One region of the Streptomyces sp. NPDC003720 genome, then DNA from elsewhere that is predicted to be linked to it. Evidence: riboswitches for the same ligand, from Rfam matches in the RefSeq annotation. Region 1 holds a riboswitch; the other holds the start of a gene.

Region 1 (16,626 bases):
CGTGGTGCAGGACGACACCCAGTACCAGCAGGTCCTCGCCTCCACCGGCAGCCTGACCCGCGACACCCTGCACAACATGGTCCTGGACCAGGTGCTGCACCGTGCCGCGCGGGACGAGGGCATCTCCGTCACCCGCAAGGAGGTCCTGCGGATGCGGGCCGGCCTGGAGCAGCAGGCGGGCGGCGCCAAGGGCCTGCAGACGGCCTGGCTGCAGAAGTACGGCATCGCGCCCGGCCGCCTGGACGACAACCTCCGGCTCCAGCTCGAGGCGCAGAAGCTCGCCCAGAAGCTCGGCACGGACACCACGCAGCCCGCCTTCTGGAAGGCCCTGTCCCGGGCCTCCCAGGAACTCCACGTCGACCTCAACCCGCGCTACGGCGCCTGGGACGTGCAGAAGAGCGGCCGCGTGGACGCCAAGACGCCCTGGGTGCGGGAGGTCACGGCGACCGGGGCGCAGCAGCCGGCATAGCGGGCGGTCGGTCATACGATCACACGTCGCCTCCGGCCCTGTGGACAACCGATCCCGTCCCTCGTCGCCGTGGGTTACGTTCGGATGGTGAACGCAACCAGCCCCGAAGCCGCCCCCGGCCGCATCGTCCTGCTCACCACCAGCCACCGCGTCGCGCCCGGCCTGCTGTCCTGGCCCGCCTGGCAGGCGCTGCGCGCCGCCGACGCCGTGCTGTGCGCGGACGGCGCCCACCCGCAGCTCCCCTATCTGCGGGAGGCCGGGACAGCCGTGACGGAGGCGTCGCCCACCGCGCAGGAGCTGGTCGACGCCTGCGCGGGCGGGCGGACGGTGGTGGTCGTGGCCACGGGCGAGGGCGAGCCCGCCCTCACCGACAGCCTCGCCCGCCTCGCCGGTTCCGGACGGGTCCGGATGCCCGAGCTGGAGCTGCTGCCGGCCTCCTACGACCTGCCCGGCGCCCGCCTCCTCGACCTCGTCCAGGTCATGGACCGCATCCGTGCCGAATGCCCCTGGTCGTCCCGGCAGACCCACCTGGGTCTGGCGAAGTACGGCATCGAGGAGGCGTACGAACTGGTCGAGGCGATCGAGGCCGGCGACCGGGAGGAGCTGCGCGAGGAACTGGGCGACGTCCTGCTCCAGGTCGTCTTCCACTCCCGCATCGCCGAGGAGGACCCGGAGGCGCCGTTCTCCGTCGACGACGTGGCCGGCGGCATCGTCGCCAAGCTGATCCACCGCCACCCGCACGTCTTCGGCGACGAGACGGCCGAGACCCCGGAGGACGTCAAGGAGCACTGGCTGCGCACCAAGGCCGAGGAGAAGCGGCGCACCTCGGTCACCGAGGGCGTCCCGCTCGGCCAGCCCGGCCTCGCCCTCGCCGCCAAGCTCGCCTCCCGCACCCGCACGGCGGGCCTGGAGGTGCCGCTGCCCGAGGGCGAGGGCATCGGCTACGAACTGCTGGCCCTCGCGGTCCGCGCGGAGGCCGACGGCGTCGACCCGGAGGCGGCCCTGCGGGCGGCGGCGCGGGTGTACCGGGACGCGATACGGGCGGCCGAGGGCTGACAGCCGCCGCGAGCGTCCCGGTGACGGCGTCTCAGTCCGGCCTCGCCGGCCCGAGGCGCGCGCGGACGACCGCGGCGGCCGCGGCGGAAACGGGCCGCGGCGGTTCACGCCGGCCGGGTCAGTCACGGCGGCCGGGGCGGTCATGCCGGCCGGGGCGGTTCACGCCGGCCGGGGCGGGGCCGGCGTCCGCGACCGATACCGTCGAGGAGTGACCGACCAGCCCGCCCCGCCCAGCACCGCCCCGGAACTGTTCACCTGGGAGTTCGCCGCCGACCCCTACCCCGCCTACGCCTGGCTGCGCGAGCACCAGCCGGTGCGCCGGACGCGGCTGCCCAGCGGGGTCGAGGCCTGGCTGGTCACCCGGTACGGCGACGCCCGGCAGGCCCTCGCCGACCAGCGGCTGAGCAAGAACCCCGCGCACCACGACGAGCCCGCGCACGCCAAGGGCAAGACCGGTATCCCGGGCGAGCGCAAGGCCGAGCTGATGACGCACCTGCTGAACATCGACCCGCCGGACCACACCAGGCTGCGCAGACTGGTCAGCAAGGCGTTCACGCCCCGCAGGGTCGCCGAGTTCGCGCCCCGGGTGCAGGAGCTGACCGACGACCTCATCGACCGGTTCGCGAGGACGGGCTCCGCCGACCTCATCCACGACTTCGCCTTCCCGCTGCCCATCTACGCCATCTGTGACCTGCTCGGGGTCCCGCGCGAGGACCAGGACGACTTCCGCGACTGGGCCGGGATGATGATCCGGCACGGCGGGGGACCGCGGGGCGGGGTCGCCCGGTCCGTGAAGAAGATGCGCGGCTACCTCGCCGAGCTCATCCACCGCAAGCGTGCGGCGCTGCCGGCCGAGCCCACCCCGGGCGAGGACCTGATCTCCGGTCTCATCCGCGCCTCCGACCACGGCGAGCACCTCACCGAGAACGAGGCCGCCGCGATGGCCTTCATCCTCCTGTTCGCGGGCTTCGAGACGACCGTCAACCTCATCGGCAACGGCACCTACGCGCTGCTCACCCACCCTGAGCAGCGCCACCGGCTGCAGGACTCCCTCGCCCGCGGCGAACAGGGCCTGCTGGAGACCGGTGTCGAGGAACTGCTCCGCTACGACGGCCCGGTCGAGCTGGCCACCTGGCGGTTCGCCACCCGGCCGCTCACCCTCGGCGGGCAGGACATCGCGGCCGGCGACCCGGTGCTCGTCGTCCTCGCGGCGGCCGACCGTGACCCGGAGCGGTTCGCCGACCCCGACGTCCTCGACCTCGCCCGCGCGGACAACCAGCACCTCGGCTACGGCCACGGCATCCACTACTGCCTCGGCGCCCCGCTCGCCCGGCTGGAGGGCCGGACCGCGCTCGCCACGCTCCTCACCCGCCTCCCCGACCTGCGGCTGGCGGCCGATCCGGCCGAACTGCGCTGGCGCGGCGGGCTCATCATGCGCGGGCTGCGCACCCTGCCCGTGGAGTTCACCCCGGCCGCGGAACAGGCCGTACAACCGTAAACATGACGGGCGTTCAACTCTGTGATCTTCACGTGATCTGTGCGGCATGAACTTGTGACAAGTGATCGTATGCCTATACGTTCACCCATCAGCGCGGCCCCAGCACCATCGGCCGCGCCGGTCCCGCTGTCGCACGAAAGGCTTCCGCATGCTCTCCGGGAACGGTCGTCACCGTCGCCCCCGTCAGGCTCCGGCACTTCTCGTCGCGGCCGGAGTGACCGGCTCCGCCATCGCCATCCCGCTCCTCGGCGCCGCGAGCGCCAACGCGGCCGACGGCACCACCTGGGACAAGGTCGCCGAGTGCGAGAGCGGCGGCTCCTGGAGCGCCGACACGGGCAACGGGTACTACGGCGGGCTGCAGATCTCCCAGGACGACTGGGCCGCGTACGGCGGCACGAAGTACGCCGCCACCGCCGACCTGGCCAGCCGTTCGCAGCAGATCGCCGTCGCCGAGAAGATCCTCGCCGACAAGGGCACCACGCCTTGGACGACCTGCGCCCTGCTCTCCGGTCTGACCTCGGACTCCGGCTCCCTGGACGTCGACACGGGCGTCGGGGGCCCGGGCAAGTCCGACTCGGGGCACGACCAGTCCGGCGACGCCTCCGGCTCCACGGACCCGTCGTCCGGTTCCACGGACGATTCCGACTCGTCCGGTCTGCCCGATTCCTCACCGTCGTCCGACTCCTCCTCGGACTCGGCCGGCAAGCCGTCCTCGGACACGGGCAAGGGCGCCGACTCCAAGGCTACGGACAAGGGTGCGGAAGCTCCCAAGTCCGACAAGTCCGCCTCGCCTCGCGCCGAGGAGTCGGAGGGGAGCGAGTCCGCGACTCCGGATCCTGTCGTGGAGGACTCGGACAATTCATGGCAGACCGGCGGTTCTTGGAGCCTCGTCGACACCGGAGCGCTCGGCAGTGGCGGACGTCACCGCGGCGACAGTGCGGACGAAAGCGTGACAAACGGTCAGAACGCCACCGTGTCCGGCAAGCACGCCTCCCGCGGGGCGGACGCCTACACGGTCCACGAAGGCGACACCCTCGCCTCCATCGCCGACTCCCTTGACGTGGACGGCGGATGGCATGAGCTGTACGCCCTGAACAAGAAGGCCATCGGCGCCGACCCGAACCACATCTCCGCCGGTCAGACCCTCGAAGTCGGTAGCTAAACGGGCCAAAAGCAGCGGTAGTTGACGCCCGGATTGATCACCGATGTCCCTTTCGGTGAAAGTGTGGGATGAGTCTCAGAAGCCCTGATCGTCTTTGAAATTCCCTCGATCGCGTGTCTACGGTCGTGACCGCTCGTCACCACGAGCCCCGGCTGCCGCAACGCCGAATCCTGCCAGTGGCCGCCCGGGAACAGTCGTCGCGTAATGCGCCGTAGGCAGGAGCGGGGGACCCAAGGTAAGTGCCGGAACCAGCGCACGCGCTGGAACCGGCTAGGGGTGGAGCCGCGGCCCGTGAAAGCGGGCCCGCGGCCGGGCAACTCATTCGGCCCGAACCCGACAGCTCACCTCGCAGGCGTCGGTGAGGGGATCCATCCATGCTGTTCTCCAGCAAGGGCAAGCACCGTCGTCCGTCCAAGGCCACCCGTGCCATCGCGCTCGCCGGTGTCACCGGCGCCGCCGTCGCCGCCCCGCTCATGGCGGCCGGCAACGCCTCCGCCGCCACCACCTCCGAGTGGGACGCGGTCGCCCAGTGCGAGTCCGGCGGCAACTGGTCCATCAACACCGGCAACGGCTACTACGGCGGTCTGCAGTTCTCCGCCTCCACCTGGGCCGCCTACGGCGGTACGCAGTACGCCGGCCAGGCCAACCAGGCCTCCAAGGCCCAGCAGATAGCCGTCGCCGAGAAGGTCCTCGCCGCCCAGGGCAAGGGCGCCTGGCCGGTGTGCGGCAAGGGCCTGTCGAGCACCCCCAACAACGGCTCCGCCCCGAGCACCTCCTCCGGGAACACCTCCTCGGGCAGCACCGCCACCCGCTCCACCGACCAGCAGGCCGCCTCCCGCTCCAGCGAGCGTCCGGCCGCGAGCGCGAAGAAGACCGTCACCACCCCGACCGGCAAGAAGGTCAAGAAGGGCGACGGCGAGTACAAGGTGGTCAAGGGCGACACCCTCGGCACCATCGCCGAGAAGCAGAAGGTCGACGGCGGCTGGCAGAAGCTCTACAAGCTGAACAAGGACATCGTCGAGAACGCCGACCTCATCTACCCGGGCCAGCAGCTTCACCTGAAGTGACACCTGGCTCCGACCGGAACCACAGTGCCCTCACCAGGCCGTCCCCCAAGCCGAAGGCCTCGTGAGGGCCATTCCCCCCGTCCCCCACGGGCTCCCCGCCCCGGTGCGTGTTCCCCCGTACGCACCGGGGCGGGGCTGTGTTTTTCCCGGCTCTTCGCCGGCTCTTCCCCGCCTCGTCGGCGGGACCTTGGCCGAACCCCTTTGTTCCGGGCGGGAACAATGGGTACCGTCTCCCTGTCCACGGGACGGTCGGTCGGTGGCCGACGCCCCTTGGACGGTTAGGCTCTAGTCGCAAGGCAGAGCCGCAAGGCACCCCGCCCCGCACTTCCAGCGTCACATCCAAGAAGGAGATGCTCGTGCCGTCCATCGACGTCGTCGTAGCCCGGGAAATCCTGGACTCCCGAGGCAACCCCACGGTCGAGGTCGAGGTCGGCCTCGACGACGGCAGCACGGGTCGTGCCGCCGTTCCGTCCGGTGCCTCCACCGGTGCCTTCGAGGCCATCGAGCTCCGTGACGGCGACCCCAACCGCTACCAGGGCAAGGGCGTCGAGAAGGCCGTCCTCGCCGTCATCGAGCAGATCGGCCCGGAGCTGGTCGGCTACGACGCCACCGAGCAGCGCCTGATCGACCAGGCCATGTTCGACCTCGACGCCACCGACAACAAGGGCTCGCTCGGCGCCAACGCAATCCTGGGCGTCTCCCTCGCCGTCGCGCACGCCGCCTCCGAGGCCAGCGACCTGCCGCTGTTCCGCTACCTGGGCGGCCCGAACGCGCACCTGCTGCCGGTGCCGATGATGAACATCCTGAACGGCGGCTCGCACGCCGACTCCAACGTGGACATCCAGGAGTTCATGATCGCGCCGATCGGCGCGGAGTCCTTCTCCGAGGCCCTGCGCTGGGGCACCGAGGTCTACCACACCCTGAAGAAGGTCCTGAAGAGCAAGGGCCTGTCCACCGGCCTCGGCGACGAGGGCGGCTTCGCCCCGAACCTCGGCTCCAACCGCGAGGCCCTCGACCTCATCCTCGAGGCCGTCAAGGAAGCCGGCTACGCGCCCGGCGAGCAGATCGCCCTCGCGCTCGACGTCGCCGCCTCCGAGTTCTACAAGGACGGCAAGTACCTCTTCGAGGGCAAGGAGCGCTCCGCCGCCGAGATGACGGAGTACTACGAGGAGCTCGTCGCGGCCTACCCGCTCGTCTCCATCGAGGACCCGCTGTTCGAGGACGACTGGGCCGGCTGGAAGATCATCACCGACAAGCTCGGCGACAAGGTCCAGCTCGTCGGCGACGACCTGTTCGTCACCAACCCCGAGCGCCTCGCCCGCGGCATCGACGAGGGCGCCGCCAACGCCCTTCTGGTCAAGGTGAACCAGATCGGCTCGCTCACCGAGACCCTGGACGCCGTCGAGCTGGCCCAGCGCAACGGCTTCAAGTGCATGATGTCCCACCGCTCCGGCGAGACCGAGGACGTCACCATCGCCGACCTGGCCGTCGCCACCAACTGCGGCCAGATCAAGACCGGCGCCCCGGCCCGCTCCGAGCGCGTCGCCAAGTACAACCAGCTGCTGCGCATCGAGGAGATCCTCGACGACGCCGCGGTGTACGCCGGCCGCAGCGCCTTCCCGCGCTTCCGCGGCCACACCGGGGTCTCCAAGGGCTGACCCCGGCCGGGCCGATCCGAACGGGACGGCCCGGGTATCAGCCAGTCGTACGTACGTCCCCGTACCCGGTCCCGTACCGTGTGCGGGGACGTACGCACGTGGAAGGGGAGGCGGAGAGCCAGATGGCCGTCAAGGACCGGGACCGTTTCTCCACCGCCACCAGGCTGCGCGCCCTCGGCGAGCAGACAGCGGCCAGGGTCTACCGCTCCCAGACCAAACGGCAGGCCCGCCGCTCCCGGCTCACCGGCCGCGCGGCCCTGCTGGCGCTGGTGCTGTGCTCGCTGATCGTCGCCCTCGCCTACCCGATGCGGCAGTACGTCTCCCAGCGCGCCGAGATCTCCGACCTCCAGCGGGAGCGGGGGGAGGCCCGGCAGCGCGTCGAACAGCTGCGTGACCTCAAGGCGCGCTGGCAGGACGACGCCTACGCCGAGCAGCAGATCCGGCGCCGGCTGCACTACGTGATGCCGGGGGAGACCGGCTACGTGGTCGTCGACCCGGGCGCGGCGAAGCAGTCCCGCGCCGACCTCGGGGCCGCCCACCGGCCCTGGTACGCGAACGTCTGGGACGGGGTCGACAAGGCCGACGCCTCCGACCAGTGACCGGACCCCGGCCAGTGACCGGACCCAGGCCGGGAGCCGGCCGCCACCAGTAACCGGCCCGCGGGCCGGCCACCGACAGAAAGCCACCCTGAAAGCAGTCATGGAAACGCCTCCGCCGCCCACTCCGCGCACCGAGCCCACCGACGCGGACGTCGAGGCCTTCAAGCAGCAGCTGGGCCGCCCGCCGCGCGGTCTGCGGGCCATCGCGCACCGCTGCCCCTGCGGACAGCCGGACGTCGTGGAGACGGCGCCCCGGCTGCCCGACGGCACGCCCTTCCCGACGACGTACTACCTGACGTGCCCGCGCGCCAACTCGGCGATCGGCACGCTGGAGGCGGACGGCGTCATGAAGGAGATGACCGAGCGGCTCGGGACCGACCCGGAGCTGGCCGCCGCGTACCGCGCCGCCCACGAGGACTACATCCGGCGCCGCGACGAGATCGAGGTGCTGGCGGGCTTCCCGAGCGCCGGCGGCATGCCGGACCGGGTGAAGTGCCTGCACGTGCTGGTGGCCCACTCGCTGGCCGCCGGACCGGGCGTGAACCCGCTCGGCGACGAGGCGATCGCGATGCTCCCCGAGTGGTGGAGCAAGGGACCGTGCGTGACGCCGTGCGAGCCGGCCGGGGAGGACGGGAAGTGACCCGCGTGGCCGCCGTCGACTGCGGCACGAACTCCATCCGCCTGCTGGTCGCCGACGCCGATCCGGCGACCGGTGAGCTCGTCGAGCTGGACCGGCGGATGACCATCGTGCGGCTCGGCCAGGGCGTCGACCGCACCGGCCGGCTCGCCCCCGAGGCGCTGGAGCGGACCTTCGCGGCCTGCCGCGAGTACGCCGAGGTCATCAAGGAGCACGGCGCGGAGCGGATCCGCTTCGTGGCCACCTCCGCCTCCCGGGACGCCGAGAACCGGGACGACTTCGTGCGCGGCGTCGTGGACATCCTCGGTGTCGAACCCGAGGTCATCACAGGCGACCAGGAGGCCGAGTTCTCCTTCACCGGCGCGACCAACGAGCTCCGGGGCCGCGACGACCTGCCCCGCCCCTATCTCGTCGTGGACATCGGCGGCGGCTCCACCGAGTTCGTCGTCGGCGACGACCACGTACGGGCCGCGCGGTCCGTGGACGTCGGCTGCGTGCGGATGACCGAACGGCACCTGGTGCACGAGGGCGAGGTCGTCGATCCGCCGACCGAGGAGCGGATCGCCGCCATACGGGCGGACGTCGAGGCCGCCCTCGACCTCGCCGAGCGGACGGTCCCGCTGCGCGAGGCGCGCACCCTGGTCGGCCTCGCCGGCTCGGTCACCACCGTGTCGGCCATCGCCCAGGAGCTGCCCGAGTACGACTCCGCGCGCATCCACCACTCCCGCGTCAGCCGGGAGCGCGTCCGCGAGATCACCCGGGAGCTGCTGCACTCCACGCACGCCGAGCGCGCGCGGATCCCCTCCATGCACCCGGGCCGGGTCGACGTGATCGGCGCGGGCGCCCTCGTGCTGCTCGCGATCATGGAGCGGACCGGCGCCGAGGAGGTGGTCGTCAGCGAGCACGACATCCTCGACGGCATCGCCTTCAGCGCGGCCCGGAGCGCGGCGCCGTAACGGGAGACCGTCGGCGTCCTGCGCCAACACCCCGTCTCCGGGGGCGCTTTCCGGTCGGATGCTACTGATGAGTAGCCTCTGTTGAGCAGCTCGGATAACGTGTGAGCGAGCCGTTCGGCGCCCTCGGCGACATCCCGTCGGGAAAGTTCGTGAACTTCTTCACAAGGAATTCCGTCCCGGACGGCCGGGAAAAGGGGCCGGTTGGCCCTTCCGGGGGTTCTTCCGCCGTTTGAACATGTTCAGGCGGTGGTCGCACGAAGGGCCCGAGGGCGACGCCCGGAGGCTGTTTCCGACTCCTCACGAGCGACCCGAATCGACAGAGAGGCAGCTCACGCGGCCTTGACAACGGGGCAGACCGCCCAGCGGTTCCGGTTCCGCGGCATGACCTGCGTCACGCGGGCCGCGGAGTTTAGCACAGGGCATGCAAGAGCTTGTGAAGGGGCGCACGAGCAACCCCCCTGAGCCGGGTGGATACTCGATGCCATGAGCACCACGGAGCGTCCCAGGATCCTCGTAGTAGGCGGTGGGTACGTAGGCCTGTACGCAGCTCGGCGCATCCTCAAGAAGATGCGCTACGGCGAGGCGACCGTCACGGTCGTCGACCCCCGGTCGTACATGACCTACCAGCCCTTCCTCCCCGAAGCCGCCGCCGGCAGCATCTCCCCTCGGCACGTCGTCGTCCCTCTGCGACGCGTCCTGCCGAAGGCGGAGGTCCTCACCGGCCGGGTCACCACCATCGACCAGGACCGCAAGGTCGCCACGATCGCCCCCCTCGTGGGCGAGGCGTACGAGCTGCCCTTCGACTACCTGGTCATCGCGATGGGCGCGGTCTCCCGCACCTTCCCGATCCCCGGCCTCGCCGAGCAGGGCATCGGCATGAAGGGCATCGAGGAGTCCATCGGCCTGCGCAACCACGTGCTGGAGCAGCTGGACAAGGCCGACTCCACGACCGACGAGGAGATCCGCCGCAAGGCGCTCACCTTCGTCTTCATCGGCGGCGGCTTCGCGGGTGCGGAGACCATCGGCGAGGTCGAGGACATGGCCCGGGACGCGGCCAAGTACTACAAGAACGTCTCCCGCGAGGACATGCGGTTCGTCCTCGTCGACGCCGCCGACAAGATCCTCCCCGAGGTCGGCCCCAAGCTCGGCCAGTACGGCAAGGAGCACCTGGAGAGCCGCGGTGTGGAGATCTACCTCTCCACCTCCATGGACTCCTGCGTGGACGGCCACGTCGTGCTGAAGAACGGCCTCGAGGTCGACTCCAACACGATCGTCTGGACCGCCGGCGTCAAGCCGAACCCGGCCCTCGCCCGCTTCGGCCTGCCCCTCGGCCCGCGCGGCCACGTCGACTGCGAGCCCACGCTCCAGGTCAAGGGCACCGACTACATCTGGGCCGCCGGCGACAACGCCCAGGTGCCCGACCTCGTCGGCCGCAAGGCGGGCAACGAGAACGCCTGGTGCCCGCCGAACGCCCAGCACGCGCTGCGCCAGGCCCGTGCCCTCGGCGACAACGTGATCTCCGGTATGCGGGGCTTCCCGCAGAAGGAGTACGAGCACGCCAACAAGGGTGCGGTGGCCGGTCTCGGTCTGCACAAGGGCGTGGCGATGATCGTCATGGGCAAGATGAAGATCAAGCTCAAAGGCCGCCTCGCCTGGTACATGCACCGCGGCTACCACGGCATGGCGATGCCGACCTGGAACCGCAAGATCCGCGTCTTCGCCGACTGGACCCTCGGGATGTTCCTCAAGCGCGAGGTCGTCTCCCTGGGCGCCATGGAGAACCCGCGCGAGGAGTTCTACGAGGCCGCCAAGCCGGCCCCGGTCGCCGCCGCCAAGACCGGCGAGAAGGCCAAGGCCTCCTGACCCACGGTCCCCCACCGGTCGCCGCACCGTTGGGGGGACCACCTGGAAGACCTCCCGCCATCCGTGGTGCGGGAGGTCTTCCGGCGTTCCGGCGGGCGCACGGCGAGAGGGAGTTCGCGCACCTGTAACTCCTTTGCGGGACTGCGCCGGGGGCCTCGCGGTGTTTACGTGGTATCGGACATCCGGGATCGTCGTCTTGGAGGTGTGCGCCATGGCCGACGCCGCGTCGCGGCTGAGGAAACTTGCCGAGCAACTGCTGGGAGCACCGCTGCCGGTGCGGATCCGCGCCTGGGACGGTTCACAGGACGGCCCGCCGGACGCCCCGGCCCTCATCGTCCGCAACCGCCGGGCCCTGCGCCGGCTCCTCTTCAAGCCCGGCGAGTTGGGCCTGGCCCGGGCCTGGGTCTCCGGGGACCTGGACGTGGAGGGCGACCTCTACCGGGTCCTCGAGGTCATCGCGGGGCAGGTGTGGGAGCGCGACGAGGACGCCCGCGGCCTCGCCGAGGCGCTGCGCGACCCCGAGGTGCGGGCCGCCGGGCGCGAACTGCTGAGGCTCGCCGGGCCGCCGATCCCGCCCGCCCCGCCCCGCGAGGAGGTCCGCAGACGCCGTCACCTGCACACACGGCACAGCGACCGGCGGGCCATCAGCCACCACTACGACGTCGGCAACGACTTCTACGAACTCGTCCTCGGCCCGTCGATGGTCTACTCGTGCGCCTACTGGCAGGACGGCGGCACCCTGGAGTCCGCCCAGCGCGACAAGCTCGAACTCGTCTGCGCCAAGCTCGGCCTGACGCCGGGGCAGCGGCTGCTGGACGTCGGCTGCGGCTGGGGATCGATGGCCATCCACGCGGCCCGTGAGCACGGCGTGCGCGTCGTCGGCGTCACCCTCTCCCAGGAACAGGCGGCCTACGCCCGCAAGCGCGTCGCCGACGAGGGGCTGACCGACCGCGTGGAGATCCGCGTCCAGGACTACCGGGACGTCGCGGACGGCCCCTACGACGCGATCTCCTCCATCGGCATGGCCGAACACGTCGGCGCCGAGCGCTACCTGGAGTACGCGAGCGACCTGTACGCCCTGCTGAGGCCGGGCGGACGGCTGCTCAACCACCAGATCGCCCGCCGCCCGCAGCGCGACGAATCCTCGTACGAGGTCGACGCGTTCATCGACGCCTACGTCTTCCCCGACGGCGAACTCGCCCCGATCGGCACCACCGTCACCCAGCTCGAGCGGGCCGGCTTCGAGGTCCGGGACGTGGAGTCGATCCGCGAGCACTACGCCCGCACCCTGCGCCAGTGGGTCAGCCGCCTGGAGGCCGGCCGGGACCGCGCCATGCGCCTCACCAGCCCCGGCCGGACCCGTGTCTGGCTGCTGTACATGGCCGCCTGCGCGCTCGCCTTCGAACGCAACCGCATCGGCGTCAACCAGGTCCTGGCCGTCCGCACCCCCGACTCGGGCGACTCCGGCCTCCCCCTGCGCACCCGCACCTGGAACACGTGACCCGGAGGGACACGACGAGGGGCCCCGTTCCGGCACGCGGAACGGGGCCCCTGCCGTCGGTGCGGCTACTCGGCCTTGATCGCCGTCAGCATGTTCAGCCGTGCCGCGCGCCGGGCCGGCCACAGGGCTGCCAGCACTCCGACCACCCCGGCCAGCAGCAGGAAGAGCGCCATCCGGCCCCAGGGCAGGACCAGTTCGTACGTCGGCATCTTCGTGCCCAGCAGCTCACCGGCCGCCCAGCCGAAGAACACCCCGAGGCCGATGCCGAGCACCCCGCCGAACAGGGAGATCACCAGCGACTCCAGACGGACCATCCGCTTGACCGACCTGCGGTCGAGGCCGATCGCGCGCAGCATGCCGATCTCCTGGGAGCGCTCGAAGACCGACATGGCCAGGGTGTTGATGACGCCGAGGACCGCGACGATCACCGCCATGCCGAGCAGGCCGTAGACCATGTTCAGCATCAGCGTGAACATCTTCGCGATGTCGTTGGAGATGTCCTTCTTGTCCTGGACCAGGATCGCCGGGTTGGAGCCCAGGGCCTTCTCCAGCCCGTCCTTCGCGCGGTCGGACGCGCCGCCCTCGGTCCTGACCATCACCTGCATGTCGGCCGGTTCGGTCAGGTGCGGGGTGAGGACCTTGTTGTCGAGCATGATCCCGTTGAGCATGTCGTTGCCCTCGTAGATCCCGGCGACCGTGAGGCCGCGCGCCGCGCCGTCCTCGAAGTGCGCGGTGAACCGCGAGCCGACCCGCCAGCCGTGCTCCTCGGCCCGGTCCTTGTCCACGACGATCCGCGAGCCGCCCACGGTGAAGGAGCCGTCGTCCACCCTCAGATCCGTCAGCCTGCCGATCGCCGAGCCGTCGACACCGGTCAGGTACTCCGTCTCGCCGCCGATCCGGGACGCCCCGTTGCGCAGCGGGCTGCTGGCGGTGACGCCGTCGGCGCCGGCGATCCGGCGCGCCACGTCCGGGGAGAGCGGGCCGCGGTTGGCCATCGACACGACGTAGTCCGCGCGGATCGCCGAACTGGCCATCCGGTCGATCGACGTCTGCAGGCTGCCCGCCATCACCGTCATGCCGGTGATCAGCGTCAGGCCGATCATCAGCGCGGACGCCGTGGCGGCCGTACGGCGCGGGTTGCGCACCGAGTTCTGCCGGGCCAGCTTGCCCGAGACGCCGAACACGCGCAGCACGGGCGAGGCCGCAGCGATCAGCGGACGGGACAGCAGCGGGGTCAGGATGAACACGCCGATGATGAGCAGCACCGCGCCGAGCCCCATGGGGCCCTGGGCGGAGTCGGTGTCCATCGTCGTGGCCGCGAGGACCACGGCGACGCCGGCCGCCGAGAACAGCGCGCCGAGCGTGTTGCGCAGCACCAGCGACTTGGTGGTCGCCTTGGCGTGCACGCTGCTCATCGCCGCCACCGGCGGGATCTTCGCCGCGCGGCGGCCCGGCAGCCAGGCGGCCAGCACGGTCACGACGACGCCGACGGCGAGGGCGGTCAGCACGGTGCCCGGCGTGATCACCAGCGGCCCGTCCGGCACGCTCGCGCCGAACGAGCCCAGCAGGGACCGCAGGCCCGCGCCGATGCCGACGCCCGCGGCAAGTCCGGTCACCCCGGCGACCGTGCCGACCACCAGCGCCTCGACCAGCACCGAGCGGGTGACCTGCCGACGGGACGCGCCGACCGCCCGCAGCAGGGCCAGTTCCCTGGTGCGCTGGGCGACCAGCATGGTGAAGGTGTTGGCGATGATGAACGTGCCGACGAACAGGGCGATGCCGGCGAACACCAGCAGGCTCTGCTTCAGGCCGCTCATCGAGGCGGAGATCGTCTCCGCCTGGTCGTCGGCGAGCCGCTTGCCGGTGGTGGTCTCCACCAGGTGCGAGGGCAGTGCCTTGTCCAGGGAGGCCTTGAGCGCGCTCTGGCTGGTTCCCGGCTTCGCCAGCACGTCGATCTCGTCGTACGTGCCCTTCTTGCCGAACAGGGCCTGTGCGGTGGGGGTGTCGAAGAGGGCCAGGCTGCCGCCGGCGGCCACGTTGCCGTCGTCGGTGCTGAAGATGCCGCTGACGCGCGGGGTGAGGACGGGGCCGTCCACCGAGAGCCGGACGGTGTCGCCGACCTTGAAACCGGCCCGCTCGGCGGTCCTGGCGTCGATGAGCATCTCGCCCCGGCCGCTGGGCGCGTGCCCGGCGACCAGGGGGTAGCGGTCGTCCTTGGCGCCCCAGTAGTTGCCGCCCTCGGACTGCCACCCGTCGCCGAGCAGCTTGCCGTCCTTGCCGGCGATCGCGGTGAAGCCGGTGACGACACCGGTCGCGGAGGCGGCGCCGGGCGCCTTGGCGGCCCGGTCGAGCAGGGCCCGGGTCAGCTCGGGGGTCTTGCCGACCCGGTCACCCTTGGAGTCCTGGTACTCGGGCCGTACGGCGACGTCGACCCGGTCGAAGCCCTTGGCGGAGCTCTTCTGGTAGGCGTCGGAGATGGTGTTGGTGAAGACGAGGGTCCCGGACACGAAGGCCACGCCGAGCATGACGGCGAGCACGGTCATCAGGAGCCGGGCCTTGTGCGCGGAGACGTTGCGCAGGGCGGTGCGGAACATCAGCTGGTACGGCCCTTCGCGTCGAACTGCTTCATCAGGTCCAGGACGGAGTCGGCCGTGGGGCCGTGGATCTCGTCGACGATCCGGCCGTCGGCGAGGAAGACCACCCGGTCCGCGTACGCCGCCGCCACCGGGTCGTGGGTCACCATGACCACCGTCTGGCCCAGCTCGCGCACCGAGTTGCGCAGGAAGCCCAGCACCTCGGCGCCGGAGCGCGAGTCGAGGTTTCCGGTCGGCTCGTCGCCGAAGATGATCTCCGGCCTCGAGGCGAGCGCACGGGCGACGGCGACGCGCTGCTGCTGACCGCCGGAGAGCTGCGAGGGCCGGTGGCCGAGCCGCCCGGACAGCCCGACCATCTGGATGACCCGGTCCAGCCACGCCTTGTCCGGCTTCCGCCCGGCGATGTCCATCGGCAGGGTGATGTTCTCCAGGGCGGTCAGCGTCGGCAGCAGGTTGAAGGCCTGGAAGATGAAGCCGATCTTGTCCCGGCGGAGCTTGGTGAGCTGCTTGTCCTTCAGGGAGCCCAGCTCGGTCTCGCCGATCCGCGCGGATCCCGAGGAGAAGGTGTCCAGCCCCGCCACGCAGTGCATCAGCGTGGACTTGCCGGAACCGGACGGTCCCATGATCGCGGTGAACTCCGCCTGCCGGAAGTCGACCGAGACCCGGTCCAGGGCGACCACCTGGGTCTCACCCTGCCCGTAGATCTTCGACAGCTCGGTGGCGCGTGCGGCCACGGCCGTGGTCCGGCCGGCGGTGGGTGTGGTGGTCACGGGAGGGTGCTCCTGTCGGGACGGCGTCTGTTTCGGGGACTTGATCCATCGTCCCGGCCGCCGGCGCACGTGTAGTCAGCCGCTGTTCCGGTTCCTGGGGGCGACTCCGGTCGGACGGAGCGGGCCCGTGTCATACCTGGGGAGGACGGAAGACCCTGACCCGGGCGGCCGGTCAGAACAGGACGGGCGCCCTCGTTCAGTAGGTGAAATTCCGTCATTCCGCGTACGTGCGCACCCACGCCCCGTCACGCTGGTGGCAAGTGCGGATGGCGAGTTCCGGGTGCTGATGCACCCTCAGACGTCAATAAAATAAGACAACATCGGGCCAGCTCCTCGTCTGTTCGAGGGAGGTGCCCCGATAGGCTCAGGACCTCGCAGCGGTGCCCATGGCCTGCCCGGATGGTGGAATGCAGACACGGCGAGCTTAAACCTCGCTGCCCCTTCGCGGGCGTGCCGGTTCAAGTCCGGCTCCGGGCACCAATTCCCTCTTTTCCGGCCCGCTCCCTCGTTCCCCATGTTCTGCCCCGTGACCGTTGACAGCGGCATGTGTGCGGCGGAGACTCACCTCCCAAGAGAGTGAAAGAAACTTCACCACGCGAACGCAGGCGCGGGGGCAGAGGAGAGGGAGCGACCGATGCGCACCACCGTCGGGATCATCGGAGCCGGTCCGGCCGGGCTGCTCCTGGCGCGGCTGCTGCACCGCGCCGGCATCGACTCGGTCGTCCTGGAGAGCCGCGACCGCGCCTACGTCGAGCGGCGGCAGCGGGCCGGGATCCTGGAGCAGGGCACCGTGGAC
Region 2 (12,824 bases), on a different contig from region 1:
CCCCCATCATAACGTCACGTACTTCCTGTACATTCTGTACAGACGCGGGACCGCCGGAGGTCCCGTCGTGAGGAGGGGTACGCCCATGGCTCGACCGTCCGCCCGCCACGTCCTGCCCGAGTTCACCGAGCGCACCGGCACGGGCGGGCACCGCACGCTCGATCCCTACTCGAAGCTGTTCGAGAGCCGGGTGATCTTCCTCGGCACCCCGCTCGACGACACCGCCGCGACCGACGTGATCACCCAGTTCATGCATCTCGAACACGCGGCGCCGGACCGGGACATCACGCTGTACCTCAACTGCCCGGGCGGCTCGTTCGGCGCCATGACCGCCGTCTACGACACGATGCGCTACGTCCACTGCGACGTGGAGACCTACTGCCTGGGCCAGGCCGCCTCGGTCGCCGCGGTCCTGCTCGCGGCCGGCGCCCCGGGCAAGCGCTTCATCCTGCCGGGGGCGCGGGTGGTGCTGGAGCAGCCCGCGCTGGCCGAGCCGGCCCACGGGCAGCCGAGCGACCTCCTCATCCAGGCCGGGGAACTGACCCGGGCACGGGCGCTGCTGGAGGAACTGCTGGTCCGGCACACCGGGCGCACGCCGGAGCAGGTCGGCCGGGACCTGGAGCGCGACCTGGTGCTGGACGCGCCGGGCGCGCTGGCGTACGGCCTGGTGGACGGCGTCGTGCCGAGCCGCAAGGCCGGTCCCGGCGCGGAGCGGGCGAGGTGACCCGCCGTGCTGCCGCCCGAGCTGCCGCCGCTGCCCGCGCTGACCAGGGCCGAGGGTGAGCTGATCGACCGTTACCTGGAGGCGGCCGACCTGCTCGGCCGGATCAACCCGGCGCGACCGGGAGACACCTACAGCGGGCTGCGCGCGGCGCAGGCCCTGGTGCGCAAGGCCGCCGAGCTGCGCGACGCGCTCGCCCTGATGCACCGGCGGGGCGAGACGGAGCTGCACGGGGACACGCTGGCACGGGCGCTGAGGGTGCTCGACGGCGAGCGCCGTACCGCGCGCGTCGTGCTCCCGCCCGATGGCGTGGGCTGACCCGGACGCCGGTTCCCGCGCCGGGTGGACCCGGTCGTCGACGGTCCGCCCGGCGTCGAGTTGAAACGGCCCGAACGACGTACCCCCGGCCGGAGTATCTCCGGGCTTTTTTTCTGACCCTCCGACTTGCGCGATCGGCCGCTCGGGGACCTGCCCGGAGGTGCTTCGTCCCAGGTCCGGGGCTACGCGCGGGAGTTGACGACGACTCGAACAGAGCAGTGTCCACCCGAACGGGTGAGTGGTGAGTAACGCCACAAATCCCCGGTTCCGTTGGGATTTTCGGACACCTGTGAGTGAAGATCCCTGTCTGACGACAAGCCCCCGCCACCGCGGCGGGGCGATCCGTGCGGACGCCGAGTCCTGCCGCCGCCCGGATGACCGGTCGACAGGAGTGGATCGGCAGGAGTGGAGGACCCAGGCAAGACGGGTCGCCGGGACGGACGTTCGTCGCAGACGGACGGTCGTGCCGAGCAGCCCTTGGGGTGAAGCCGCGGCAACGCGGCCGGGCCACTTCGCCAGCCCGAATCCGACAGGTCATCCTTCACAGGCGGCTGACGAAGGGTTGCGCATGACTGCGCTGAATCGTGTCCCGTCGATGATGGCCCGGGCCGGCACGGCCTCGGCTCTTACGCTTGCCGCGGTGGGCGGCTCCATCGCAGTGCCCGGCCTGGCCAACGAGGCCTCGGCCGCCACTCTGGCGACGAAGGCCCTGCACATCGCCGCCTCCAAGAAGGGCTCGCCTTACCAGTACGGGGCAACCGGTCCGCGCCGGTTCGACTGCTCGGGTCTGACGCTCTACTCGTTCAAGAAGGCGGGCAAGAAGCTGCCGCGCACGGCGGCCCAGCAGTACAACAGGACCCGCCATATCTCCGCCGGCCACCGCCGGGCCGGCGACCTGGTCTTCTTCCACTCCGGTTCCAGCGTTTACCACGTCGGCATCTACGCCGGGAAGGGCAAGATCTGGCACGCCCCGAAGACAGGGGCCGTGGTCCGGCTCGAGAAGATCTGGACCCGCAGCGTCTGGTACGGCCGGGTCAGCTGACCCCGCCCAGCCCCGGAACGGCTCCAGCAGCGGGGCCGCTCCCCCTGACCGTCGGCGCCGTCCCGGCGTCCGCCTGAAGCACGCGGGCGGCCCCGGGGCGGCGCAGCCGCGTCCGGGGCCCGTGCGGCACCGCGGGACGGCCCCGGGGCCGCGCACCGGGCCCCGGTTCGCCGGCTTTCAGGGAGGCTCCTCAGGGTTCCTGCTGTCCGGCCGCGGTGAGCCGCTCCCCCTGGTGGGTCCACGGCAGTTCGATCGACACCGTCTTGCCGCCCTCGCGGGTGGGCCGGACGCGGAGCCTGCCACCGCACTCGGCGGTGAGCCAGCGGATGATGACCATGCCCCGCCCGTTGTCCTGCTGGACGGCGGCGGGCAGTCTTTTGGGGAAGCGCGGATGACTGTCCGTGACGCCGATGCGCAGGCGTTCGTCACGGTCGAGCGCGATGTCGACCGTGAAGGTGGGTGACTGGCCGAAGGTGTGCTGCACGGCGTTGGTGGCGAGTTCGGAGACGATGAGGCGCACGGTGTCGGCCACTTCGGTGTCCGACGGCAGGCCCCACTCCGCGAGGGTGCTCAGTACGTAGGAACGGGCCGCGGAGACCGAGGCGGGATCGCTCGGCAGAGTGACGGATGCTTCCAGGTGGTCTGCCATGGCGACGTCGTCCCTTTCCCACGGGACCGCGGTCCGACGAGGAGCGGATGGTTCGAGTACGGTCCCGGACTGGTGCTTCGCCGTCAGACTGCCACCACCGGGCCGGTCAGGGGAGCGATCCACCAAGATATGCATATATCTGTCGCCCGAAGCGGTGAACTCTGCGACGCGCAACCGTATCCGGGCGGCCCGGAAGGAGTAAGGAGTTCCCATGCAGAACGGTCCCGCGGTGCGCCGCCGCAAACTGGGCGCCGAACTGCGCGCGCTGCGCACCGGGGCCGGGCTCACCAGTGGCGAGGCGGCCCTCCTGGTGGGCTGGCACCAGTCGAAGGTGAGCCGCATCGAGACCGGCGCCAGCGGGGTGAGACCGGCCGACGTGCGGTTACTCCTCGACGCCTACGAGGTGCGGGACCGGCAACTGCGCGACATGCTGCTGATGCTGACGGGCACGGAGGACGCGGGCGGCCGCAACCGCTGGTGGCACGCCTACCGGGGCGTCCTGCCGCCCACCTACCGCGACTTCATCAGCCTGGAGTCGCAGGCGAGCGGGATGCGCACCCTGGAGACCACGGTGGTTCCCGGCCTTCTGCAGACGCCCGAATACGCTCGCGCGGTGACCCGCGCGGCGGTGGAGGGCGTCGACGAGGAGCGGCTGGACGCGCTGGTGGAGGTGCGGCTGGCGAGGCAGGACGTGCTCCGGTCCGAGCCGCCGCTGGAGCTGACCGCGGTGCTGGACGAGGCGGTGCTGCGGCGCGAGGTGGGCGGTCCCGAGGTGATGGCGCGGCAACTGGAACGGCTGGTGGAGGCCGCTCGGCTGCCCCAAGTACGGCTCCAGGTACTGCCGTTCGCGGCGGGGGCGCATGTCGGCCTCACCGGGCCTTTCGTTATCTTCTCATTTCCGAGCACTTCTGATCTGGACGTAGTTGTTCTCGACCAGTTGACGAGTAGCCTCTACCTGGAACGGAAAGAAGACCTCATGGCCTATGCCGAGGCCTTCGACACCCTTCAGTTCCACGCCCTTTCACCCGAGGAATCGTTGGACTACATCGCCGGGATAGGTGACGGCGCGTAAGGAGGCACCATGACAGCTCTGCCTCGGAACGTCCCAGCCAGTACCGATCTGCACGACGTGCGGTGGCTGCGCAGCAGCTACAGCACCGGAGCGAACAACTGCGTGGAGACGGCCCGGCCGCACTCCGGCCCGTGCGCCGGACTGCTCGCCGTGCGCGACTCCAAGGCCCCCGCGGGACCCGCGCTGCTCTTCTCCCCCGGGAGCTGGGCGGGCTTCGTGGCCGCGCTCCGGTGACCGGGCCGGACCCGGCCTGAGAACCGGCCGGCGGACCGACCCCTACTGATCAGATCCGATCACTTTCGCCAGATGTGCGGCCGTGTCACGCCGACTCATGGTCGCGCCTCGCGAATCACACGTACAGCGCGTTCGATCTCGGCCCCGGACAGGTCCGCGCGGGCGGTCAGCCGCAGCCGTGAGATGCCGTCGGGCACGGAAGGAGGACGGAAGCAGCCCACGGCCAGGCCTGCCGTACGGCAGTCGGCCGCCCAGCGCACGGCCTGCTCCGGGGACGGAGCCCGCACGGAGACCACCGCGGCGTCCGGTCGCACCGCCTCCAGACCCGCGGCGGTCAGCCGTGCGTGCAGTTCGGCGGCGACCGCGCGGGCCCGCTCCGCCCGCGCCGGCTCGCGCCGCAGCAGCCGCAGCGCCGCGAGCGCGGCGCCCACGGCGGCGGGGGCCAGACCCGTGTCGAAGATGAAGGTGCGGGCCGCGTTGACCAGATGGGCGATGACCCGGGCCGGGCCGAGGACCACACCGCCCTGGCTGCCCAGCGACTTCGACAGCGTGGCGGTGACGACCACGTCGTCGGCGCCCGCCAGTCCGGCCGCGTACGGGGCGCCCCGGCCGCCGTCGCCCAGCACGCCGAGCCCGTGCGCGTCGTCAAGGACCAGCCCGGCGCCGTGCTCGCGGCACGCCTCGGCCAGTGCGGCCAGCGGCGCCGCGTCGCCGTCGACGGAGAACACCGTGTCGGAGACGGCGATCGCCGGACCGGGATGCGTGCCGAGCGCCTTGCGCGCGGCCTGCGGATCGGCGTGCCCGACCACCTGGGTGGCGCCCCGGGCGAGCCGGCAGCCGTCGATGAGCGAGGCGTGGTTGCCCGCGTCGGACACGATCAGGGACCCGTGCGGGCCCAGCGCGGTGACCGCGGCCAGGTTGGCGGCGTAGCCGGAGGAGAACACCAGGGCCGCCTCGAAGCCGCAGAAGTCGGCCAGTTCCCGCTCCAGCTCGGTGTGCAGCTCGGTGGTGCCGGTGACCAGCCGGGACCCGGTGGCCCCGCCGCCCCAGACGCGGGCGGCCGCGGCGGCCCCCTCGGCGACCTCCGGATGGTGGGCGAGACCCAGGTAGTCGTTGCTCGCCAGGTCCAGCAGCGGCGAGTCGGCCGGACGCGGGCGCAGGGTCCGTACGAGTCCGGCGCGGCGGCGCGCCTCGGCCTGCTCGTCGATCCAGCCGAACGCCATGGGTCCTCCGAGGCTTTTGTAGGTAGCGGACAGACACTAGCCGTACGGCCGCCCGCCCATGGTGTGGCAATACCCACACGGTGAACCGTCTCCGTTGTGCAAACTCTCCTTGGCCCGAGGCGGTCCCGTAGGACAGGATCGTGCCTCATGGACCTGCTGAACACGCTGGTGGACAAGGGGCTTCGGCGCGAGACGCCGACCCGCGACGAGGCTCTCGCCGTGCTCGCCACCTCCGACGACGACCTGCTCGATGTGGTGGCCGCGGCCGGCAAGGTGCGCCGGCACTGGTTCGGCCGGCGCGTGAAACTCAACTATCTGGTCAACCTCAAGTCCGGCCTGTGCCCCGAGGACTGCTCCTACTGCTCCCAGCGGCTCGGCTCCACCGCCGGCATCCTCAAGTACACCTGGCTCAAGCCCGGCGAGGCCTCCGAGGCCGCCGCCGCGGGCCTGGCGGGCGGCGCCAAGCGGGTCTGCCTGGTGGCGTCCGGGCGCGGCCCCACGGACCGGGACGTGGACCGGGTCTCCGAGACCATCCGGACCATCAAGGACCAGCACGAGAACGTCGAGGTGTGCGCCTGTCTCGGCCTGCTCTCCGACGGCCAGGCCGAGCGGCTGCGCGAGGCGGGCGCGGACGCCTACAACCACAACCTGAACACCTCCGAGGCCACGTACGGGGACATCACCACCACCCACACGTACGCCGACCGGGTGGACACGGTGAACAAGGCGCACGCGGCCGGGCTGTCCGCCTGCTCCGGGCTGATCGCCGGTATGGGTGAGAGCGACGAGGACCTGGTGGACGTCGTGTTCTCGCTGCGCGAGCTCGACCCCGACTCCGTTCCGGTGAACTTCCTGATCCCGTTCGAGGGAACCCCGCTCGCCAAGGAGTGGAACCTCACCCCGCAGCGCTGTCTGCGCATCCTCGCCATGGTCCGCTTCGTCTGCCCGGACGCCGAGGTGCGCATCGCGGGCGGCCGCGAGGTCCATCTGCGCACCATGCAGCCCCTGGCCCTGAACCTGGCCAACTCCATTTTCCTGGGCGACTACCTGACCAGCGAGGGCCAGGCGGGCAAGGCCGACCTGGAGATGATCGCGGACGCCGGGTTCGAGGTGGAGGGCGCCGAGCAGGTGACCCTGCCCGAGCACCGGGCGGCGGCCGCGGGCGGCTGCGGCTCCCACGAGGGCGCCGGGTGCGGATCGCGGGCGGAGGCCGGCTGCGGCTCGCACGCGGAGGCCGGCTGCGGCTCGCACGAGGGCGGTGGCGTCTGCGGTACGGCGCCCGCGCCGGAGCCGGCGGCGAACGAGGCGCGCACCGATCTCGTCGCCGTGCGCCGCCGGGGCGCCGGAACGGATCTCGCGCCCAATGCCTGACCTGCCCGGCCTGAGCGTGCCCGAGCTGCTGGAGCTGGACCGCCGGCACGTGTGGCATCCGTACGGTCCGATGCCCGGGCGCGGCGAACCGCTCGTCGTGGAGTCGGCGAGCGGGGTCCGGCTGCGCCCGGCCGACGGTTCGGGCGAGCTGGTCGACGGCATGTCCTCCTGGTGGTCGGCGATCCACGGCTACAACCACCCCGTCCTCAACGAGGCGGCCCGTGAGCAGCTCGGGCGGATGAGCCACGTCATGTTCGGCGGGCTCACGCACGAGCCCGCCGTCCGGCTCGCGAAGCTCCTTGTCGACATGTCTCCAGAGGGACTCGAGCACGTGTTCCTCGCCGACTCCGGCTCGGTGTCGGTCGAGGTCGCGGTGAAGATGTGCCTGCAGTACTGGCGTTCGCTCGGCCGCCCGGCCAAGCAGCGGCTGCTGACCTGGCGCGGCGGCTACCACGGGGACACCTGGAACCCGATGTCGGTGTGCGACCCCGACGGCGGGATGCACGGCCTGTGGGCCGGTGTGCTGCCGCGCCAGGTGTTCGCGGACGCCCCGCCGGCCGAGTACGAGGAGTCGTATGCGCTGCGGTTGCGGGAGCTGATCGGGCGGCACGCCGACGAACTGGCCGCGGTGATCGTGGAACCGGTGGTGCAGGGGGCCGGCGGGATGCGGTTCCACTCCCCCGCGTACCTGCGGGTGCTGCGCGAGGCCTGCGACGAGCACGGCGTGCTGCTGGTGTTCGACGAGATCGCCACCGGATTCGGGCGCACGGGCGAGCTGTTCGCGGCGGAGCACGCGGGTGTCACCCCGGACGTGATGTGCGTGGGGAAGGCGCTGACCGGCGGCTATCTCACCATGGCGGCCACGCTGTGCACCGCGCGGGTGGCCGACGGCATCTCGCGGGGCGAGGTGCCCGTCCTCGCCCACGGCCCGACCTTCATGGGCAACCCGCTGGCGGCGGCCGTGGCCTGCGCCTCGATCGGCCTGCTGCTCGGGCAGGACTGGCGGTCGGAGGTCCGGCGGATCGAGGCGGGCCTGCGGGCGGGCCTGGCGCCCGCCGCCGCGCTGCCCGGCGTGAAGGACGTCCGCGTCCTGGGCGCCATCGGCGTGGTGCAGCTCGACCACGAGGTCGACATGGCGGCGGCCACCCGGGCCGCCGTGCGGGAGGGCGTGTGGCTGCGCCCGTTCCGCGACCTGGTCTACACGATGCCGCCGTACGTCACCTCGGACGAGGACGTGGCACGGATCGCGCGCGCGGTGTGCGCCGCGGCGCGGGAGGGATGACATGCCGGTACTGGTGATCACGGGGACGGGCACGGAGGTCGGCAAGACCGTCACGACCGCGGCCGTCGCCGCCACGGCGCTCGCCGCCGGGCGTTCGGTGGCGGTGCTGAAGGCCGCGCAGACGGGTGTCCGGCCGGACGAGCGCGGCGACGCGGACGAGGTGGCCCGGCTGGCCGGACCGGTCACGGCCGGCGAACTGGCCCGTTTCCCCGAACCGTTGGCGCCGGGTACGGCGGCCCGCCGGGCGGGGATGGCGCCGGTGCATCCGCACGAGGTGGCCGAGGCCGCGGCGAAGCTGGCCACCGAGCACGATCTGGTGCTGGTCGAGGGGGCGGGCGGGCTGCTCGTCCGGTTCGACGCGGCGGGCGGGACCCTGGCGGACACGGCCCGGCTGCTGGACGCGCCGGTGCTGGTCGTCGCCTCGGCCGGGCTCGGCACGCTCAACACCACGGAGCTGACGGCACGTGAACTGCGGGCCCGCGAGCTGGATCTCGCCGGGATCGTGATCGGGAGCTGGCCCGACGAGCCGGATCTGGCCTGCCGCTGCAACGTGGCGGACCTGCCGGAGGTGGCGGGCGCCCCGCTGCTCGGTGCGCTGCCGGCCGGTGCGGGCGCGCTCCCGCCGGCCGCCTTCCGGGCCGCCGCGCCGGGCTGGCTGGCCGGGCGGCTGGACGGGACGTGGGACGCGGAGGCGTTCCGCATCCGGCAGGCGCCCTGAGGGACGGCCCCGCACGCCTCGCCGGCCGCTCATGACCATGGACGCGGCGGGGTGTGCCGGGGCTCCCCGGGGGAGAATCCCGGTAGGCCCTGCCCGGGAGGTTGCCATGCGGTTGTCGTCGGCCGGTTCCGGCACGGTGGCGCGGAGCCCCGTCCACCACCCGTTCTTCGCCCGTTCCTACGCCCGGCTCAGCGTGGGCGCCGAGACCCGGCTCGGGATGGCCGCGATCCGCGAGCGGCTGCTGGCCGGACTGTCCGGGCGGGTGATCGAGATCGGCGCCGGGAACGGGCTGAACTTCGGGCACTATCCCGGGGCGGTCGCGGAGGTCGTCGCGATCGAACCCGAGCCGCTGCTGCGGAAGCTGGCCCTGGAGTCGGCCCTGCGCGTCCAGGTGCCGGTCGACGTGGTGCCCGGGGTCGCGGAGGCGCTGCCGGTGAAGAGCGAGGCCTTCGACGCGGCCGTGCTGTCACTGGTGCTGTGCAGCGTGCGGGACGTGGCACGGGCGCTGGGCGAGGTGCGGCGGGTGCTCAGGCCGGGTGGCGAGGTGCGGTTCTTCGAGCACGGCCGGGGCGGCGGCCGGATGATGGTGCTGACCCAGCGCACCCTGGACCGCACCGTCTGGCCCGCGCTGAGCGGCGGCTGTCACCTGGCCCGCGACCCGGTCGCCGGGCTGCGGGACGCCGGGTTCGAACTGGGTCCGCAGCGGCGGATCCTGCTGCCCGAGCGGGGACCGCGGCTGCCCACCTCGTACTGCTCGCTGGGCACGGCCTGGCGGCCCGGGGAACCGGCCGGGCGCTGACCGCCGCGGGCGGCCCCGGCACCGGACGCCGGCACACGCGGCGGCGGGCCCGCTGGGCCGTACCGGGGACCGTGTCCCCTACACGGTGTGCGTGTCGTCGGCCCCGGGAGGGATACCGGCTGTGCAGCCGGTCACACTAGGCTCGGTCGGGACGAGGGAGTCGACGACCGGGAGGCGGTCTTGACCACACCTGCAGCGGAGCACGCACCGGGCCTGACGCCGGACGGCGGGATCGCGGCCCGCGCGCGAGGGCTGACCAAGGCGTACGGCTCGGGCGAGACAGCGGTGCTCGCCCTGGACTCGGTGGACGTGGACATCGCCCGCGGCCGGTTCACCGCCGTGATGGGCCCTTCGGGCTCGGGGAAGTCCACGCTGATGCACTGTCTCGCGGGCCTGGACGACGTGTCCGCCGGTCAGGTCTGGCTCGGCGACACCGAGATCACCGGCATGAAGGACCGGGAGCTGACCCGGCTGCGGCGGGACCGGGTCGGCTTCATGTTCCAGTCGTTCAACCTGATCCCGACGCTGACCGCGGCGGAGAACATCACGCTGCCGATGGACATCGCGGGCCGCAGACCCGATCAGGCCTGGCTCGACCAGGTCATCGACACCCTCGGGCTGCGCGGGCGGCTGTCCCACCGGCCGGCGCAGCTCTCGGGCGGTCAGCAGCAGCGGGTGGCGTGCGCGCGGGCGCTGGCCTCCCAGCCCGAGCTGATCTTCGCCGACGAGCCGACGGGCAACCTGGACTCGCGGGCGGGGCTCGAGGTGCTGGGCTTCCTGCGCAGCGCCGTCGACGATCTCGGGCAGACGGTCGTCATGGTCACCCACGACCCGGGCGCCGCGGCCCACTCCGACCTGGTGCTCTTCCTCGCCGACGGGCGGATCGTGGACGAGATGGCGCGTCCGACGGCCGACGCCGTGCTGGAGCGCATGAAGGCGTTCGACGTCGTGCGCGGGCGGCTCGGCGACGACGTCACCGCGCAGGAGGGCTGACCCCGGTGCTCCGGGCGACCCTGCGCGGTTTCCTCGCCCACAAGGGCCGGCTGGCGCTGTCCGCGCTGGCCGTCGTGCTGTCCGTGGCGTTCGTCGCGGGCAGTCTGATCTTCTCCGACACCGTCGGCCGCACCTTCGACCGGCTCTTCGCCTCCACCGCCGCCGACGTGACCGTGGAACCGAAGGAGGACCTGAGGTCCCCGGTGCCCGGCGGCGTGGTCCGGACCGTCCCGGCGGGCCTGACGGAGCGGATCGCGAAGGTGGCCGGGGTCGCCGCCGTGTACGCGGACGTCTCGGTGCGGAACGTGGTGGTCGTCGACCGCCACGACCGGTCCGTGGGGCCGGTCACCGGCGCCCCGACCGTCGCCGGCTCCTGGTACGCAACCCGCCGCAGCCCGGTGCGGCTGACCTCCGGTCACGCGCCGCACGGCGCGGACGAGGCGCTGCTCGACGCGGACACCGCCGGCAAGAGGCACGTGCGGATCGGCGACCCGCTGACGGTGCAGGCGCAGCCGGGTTCGTTCCGGGTCCGGGTCGTCGGCATCGTCACGTTCACCACCACCAACCCCGGCGCCGCCCGGGTGTTCCTGGACCCGGCGGTGGCCGGCCGGGTGCTGCTCGGCTCCGCGGACCGGGCCACCGGCGTCTCGGTGGACGCGGTGCAGGGCGTGACCGACACGGAGCTGAAGCACCGGGTCGGCGCGGCGGTCGGCACCGGGACCTACGACCTGCGGACCGCCGACGAGCAGGCCAAGTCGGCCGCGGCCGACCTCGGCGGCTTTCTCGACGTCGTCAAGTACGTGATGCTCGGCTTCGCCGGGATCGCCGTGCTCGTCGGCGTCTTCCTAATCGTCAACACGTTCTCCATGCTGATCGCCCAGCGCACCCGCGAACTGGGCCTGCTGCGGGCGCTGGGCGCGGACCGGCGGCAGGTGCGGCGGTCGGTGCTGACGGAGGCGGTGCTGCTCGGCGTCGCCGGCTCCACGCTCGGTCTGGCCGCCGGGATCGGCCTGGCGTTCGGTCTGATCCGGCTGATGGCCGCGTTCGGGATGAACCTGAAGGCCACCGAGATGGTCATCGGCTGGGGCACCCCGGTCGCCGCGTACGCGGTCGGCGTCGGCGTCACCTTCGTCGCCGCGTATCTGCCCGCGCGCCGGGCCGAGGCCGTCTCCCCGATGGCGGCACTGGCGGATGCCGAGGTGGCCGGTGCGGGCAGGCCGTTGCGGATCCGGGCGGTCACCGGGTCCGTGGTGGGGGTGGCCGGGGCGGCCGCGCTGGCCGGCTGCGCGGCGGCCACCCGGACCGCCCCGGCGGCCTCGCTGCTGGGCCTCGGCGTGGTGCTGACGCTGATCGCCACCGTGATCGCGGGGCCGCTGCTGGTGCGGCCGGTGATCCGGGTCCTCGGCGGCGCCTTCCCCGCCCTGTTCGGGCCCGTCGGCCGGATGAGCCAGCGCAACGCGCTCCGCAATCCGCGCCGCACCGGCGCCACCGCCGCCGCGCTGATGGTGGGCCTGGCCCTGGTCGGCGGCATGTCCGTGGCGAGCGCGTCGATGTCGGCGTCGTTCGACCGGCAGATCGACCGGACGCTCGGTGCCGACTTCATCGTGCAGGGCACCGAGTTCAGGGCGTTCACCAAGGACGTCACGGACGCCGTGGCCGGCACCCCGGGCGCCGGGCTCGTGGTGCGGCAGCGGATCGCCCCGATCGCCCTGCGGCTGCCCGACGGCAGGCGCGTCGAGACCACCGTCACCGGGTACGACCCCCGGCTCGACGACGTCGCCCACCTCACCTACGCCCGGGGCGGCTCGGCCGCGGCGCTGGCGCCCGGGCGGCTCGCCATGGACGCCGGCTTCGCCCGGGACCACCGGGTGCGGATCGGCACCGTGCTCCCGGTCGAGTTCCAGGGCGGCCGCCGTGCCCCGCTGACCGTGGGGGCCCTGACCGACCAGGAGGGCTCGCAGGCCTTCGGGTCGCAGGGCGGTGTCCTCCTCGGCCTCGCGACGCTCGGCGAGTACGTGCCGGACGGGCAGGACTCCGCGCTCTACGTCAACGCGGCTCCCGGCACCGGTACCCGGGAGCTGCGCGCGGGCCTCGAACGCTCGCTCAAGCCGTTCCCGCAGGTCCAGGTGCGCGACCAGGCCGACTACAAGAAGCTCGTGCACGACCAGGTCGCGGTGCTGCTGTACCTCGTGTACGCGCTCCTCGGACTGGCGATCGTCATCGCCGTGCTGGGCGTGGTCAACACCCTCGCCCTGTCCGTGGTGGAGCGCACCCGGGAGATCGGGCTGCTGCGCGCCATCGGGCTGAGCCGTCGGCAGCTGCGCCGGATGATCCGGCTGGAGTCGGTGGTGATCGCGGTGTTCGGGGCGGTCCTCGGACTGGGGCTCGGACTGGTGTGGGGC

What was found. Region 1 has a riboswitch for cyclic di-AMP ahead of ACFYU0_RS21995 (transglycosylase family protein). Riboswitches for the same ligand answer to the same signal wherever they lie in the genome.
Region 2: another riboswitch for cyclic di-AMP. It lies ahead of ACFYU0_RS00600 (C40 family peptidase); the one in region 1 lies ahead of ACFYU0_RS21995 (transglycosylase family protein).

Annotation. Positions count from the first base shown of each region.
Region 1 covers NZ_JBIANZ010000007.1:466,506-483,131, forward strand. Annotated here, with positions in the region: gene ACFYU0_RS21975 (SurA N-terminal domain-containing protein) at 1-469, shown strand, start outside; gene ACFYU0_RS21980 (nucleoside triphosphate pyrophosphohydrolase) at 557-1,525, shown strand; gene ACFYU0_RS21985 (cytochrome P450) at 1,734-3,023, shown strand; gene ACFYU0_RS21990 (transglycosylase family protein) at 3,172-4,185, shown strand; cyclic di-AMP (ydaO/yuaA leader) riboswitch at 4,383-4,555, shown strand; gene ACFYU0_RS21995 (transglycosylase family protein) at 4,560-5,252, shown strand; gene eno (phosphopyruvate hydratase) at 5,603-6,910, shown strand; gene ACFYU0_RS22005 (septum formation initiator family protein) at 7,033-7,509, shown strand; gene ACFYU0_RS22010 (DUF501 domain-containing protein) at 7,610-8,149, shown strand; gene ACFYU0_RS22015 (Ppx/GppA phosphatase family protein) at 8,146-9,102, shown strand; gene ACFYU0_RS22020 (NAD(P)/FAD-dependent oxidoreductase) at 9,586-10,965, shown strand; gene ACFYU0_RS22025 (cyclopropane-fatty-acyl-phospholipid synthase family protein) at 11,177-12,466, shown strand; gene ACFYU0_RS22030 (ABC transporter permease) at 12,532-15,060, opposite strand; gene ACFYU0_RS22035 (ABC transporter ATP-binding protein) at 15,060-15,830, opposite strand; tRNA gene ACFYU0_RS22040 (tRNA-Leu) at 16,224-16,310, shown strand; gene ACFYU0_RS22045 (4-hydroxybenzoate 3-monooxygenase) at 16,465-16,626, shown strand, end outside.
Region 2 covers NZ_JBIANZ010000001.1:109,049-121,872, reverse strand. Annotated here, with positions in the region: gene ACFYU0_RS00610 (ATP-dependent Clp protease proteolytic subunit) at 86-724, shown strand; gene ACFYU0_RS00605 (hypothetical protein) at 731-1,039, shown strand; cyclic di-AMP (ydaO/yuaA leader) riboswitch at 1,381-1,604, shown strand; gene ACFYU0_RS00600 (C40 family peptidase) at 1,608-2,081, shown strand; gene ACFYU0_RS00595 (ATP-binding protein) at 2,272-2,730, opposite strand; gene ACFYU0_RS00590 (helix-turn-helix transcriptional regulator) at 2,942-3,802, shown strand; gene ACFYU0_RS00585 (DUF397 domain-containing protein) at 3,812-4,036, shown strand; gene ACFYU0_RS00580 (8-amino-7-oxononanoate synthase) at 4,132-5,259, opposite strand; gene bioB (biotin synthase BioB) at 5,407-6,630, shown strand; gene ACFYU0_RS00570 (adenosylmethionine--8-amino-7-oxononanoate transaminase) at 6,623-7,912, shown strand; gene bioD (dethiobiotin synthase) at 7,914-8,630, shown strand; gene ACFYU0_RS00560 (class I SAM-dependent methyltransferase) at 8,737-9,429, shown strand; gene ACFYU0_RS00555 (ABC transporter ATP-binding protein) at 9,610-10,422, shown strand; gene ACFYU0_RS00550 (ABC transporter permease) at 10,428-12,824, shown strand, end outside.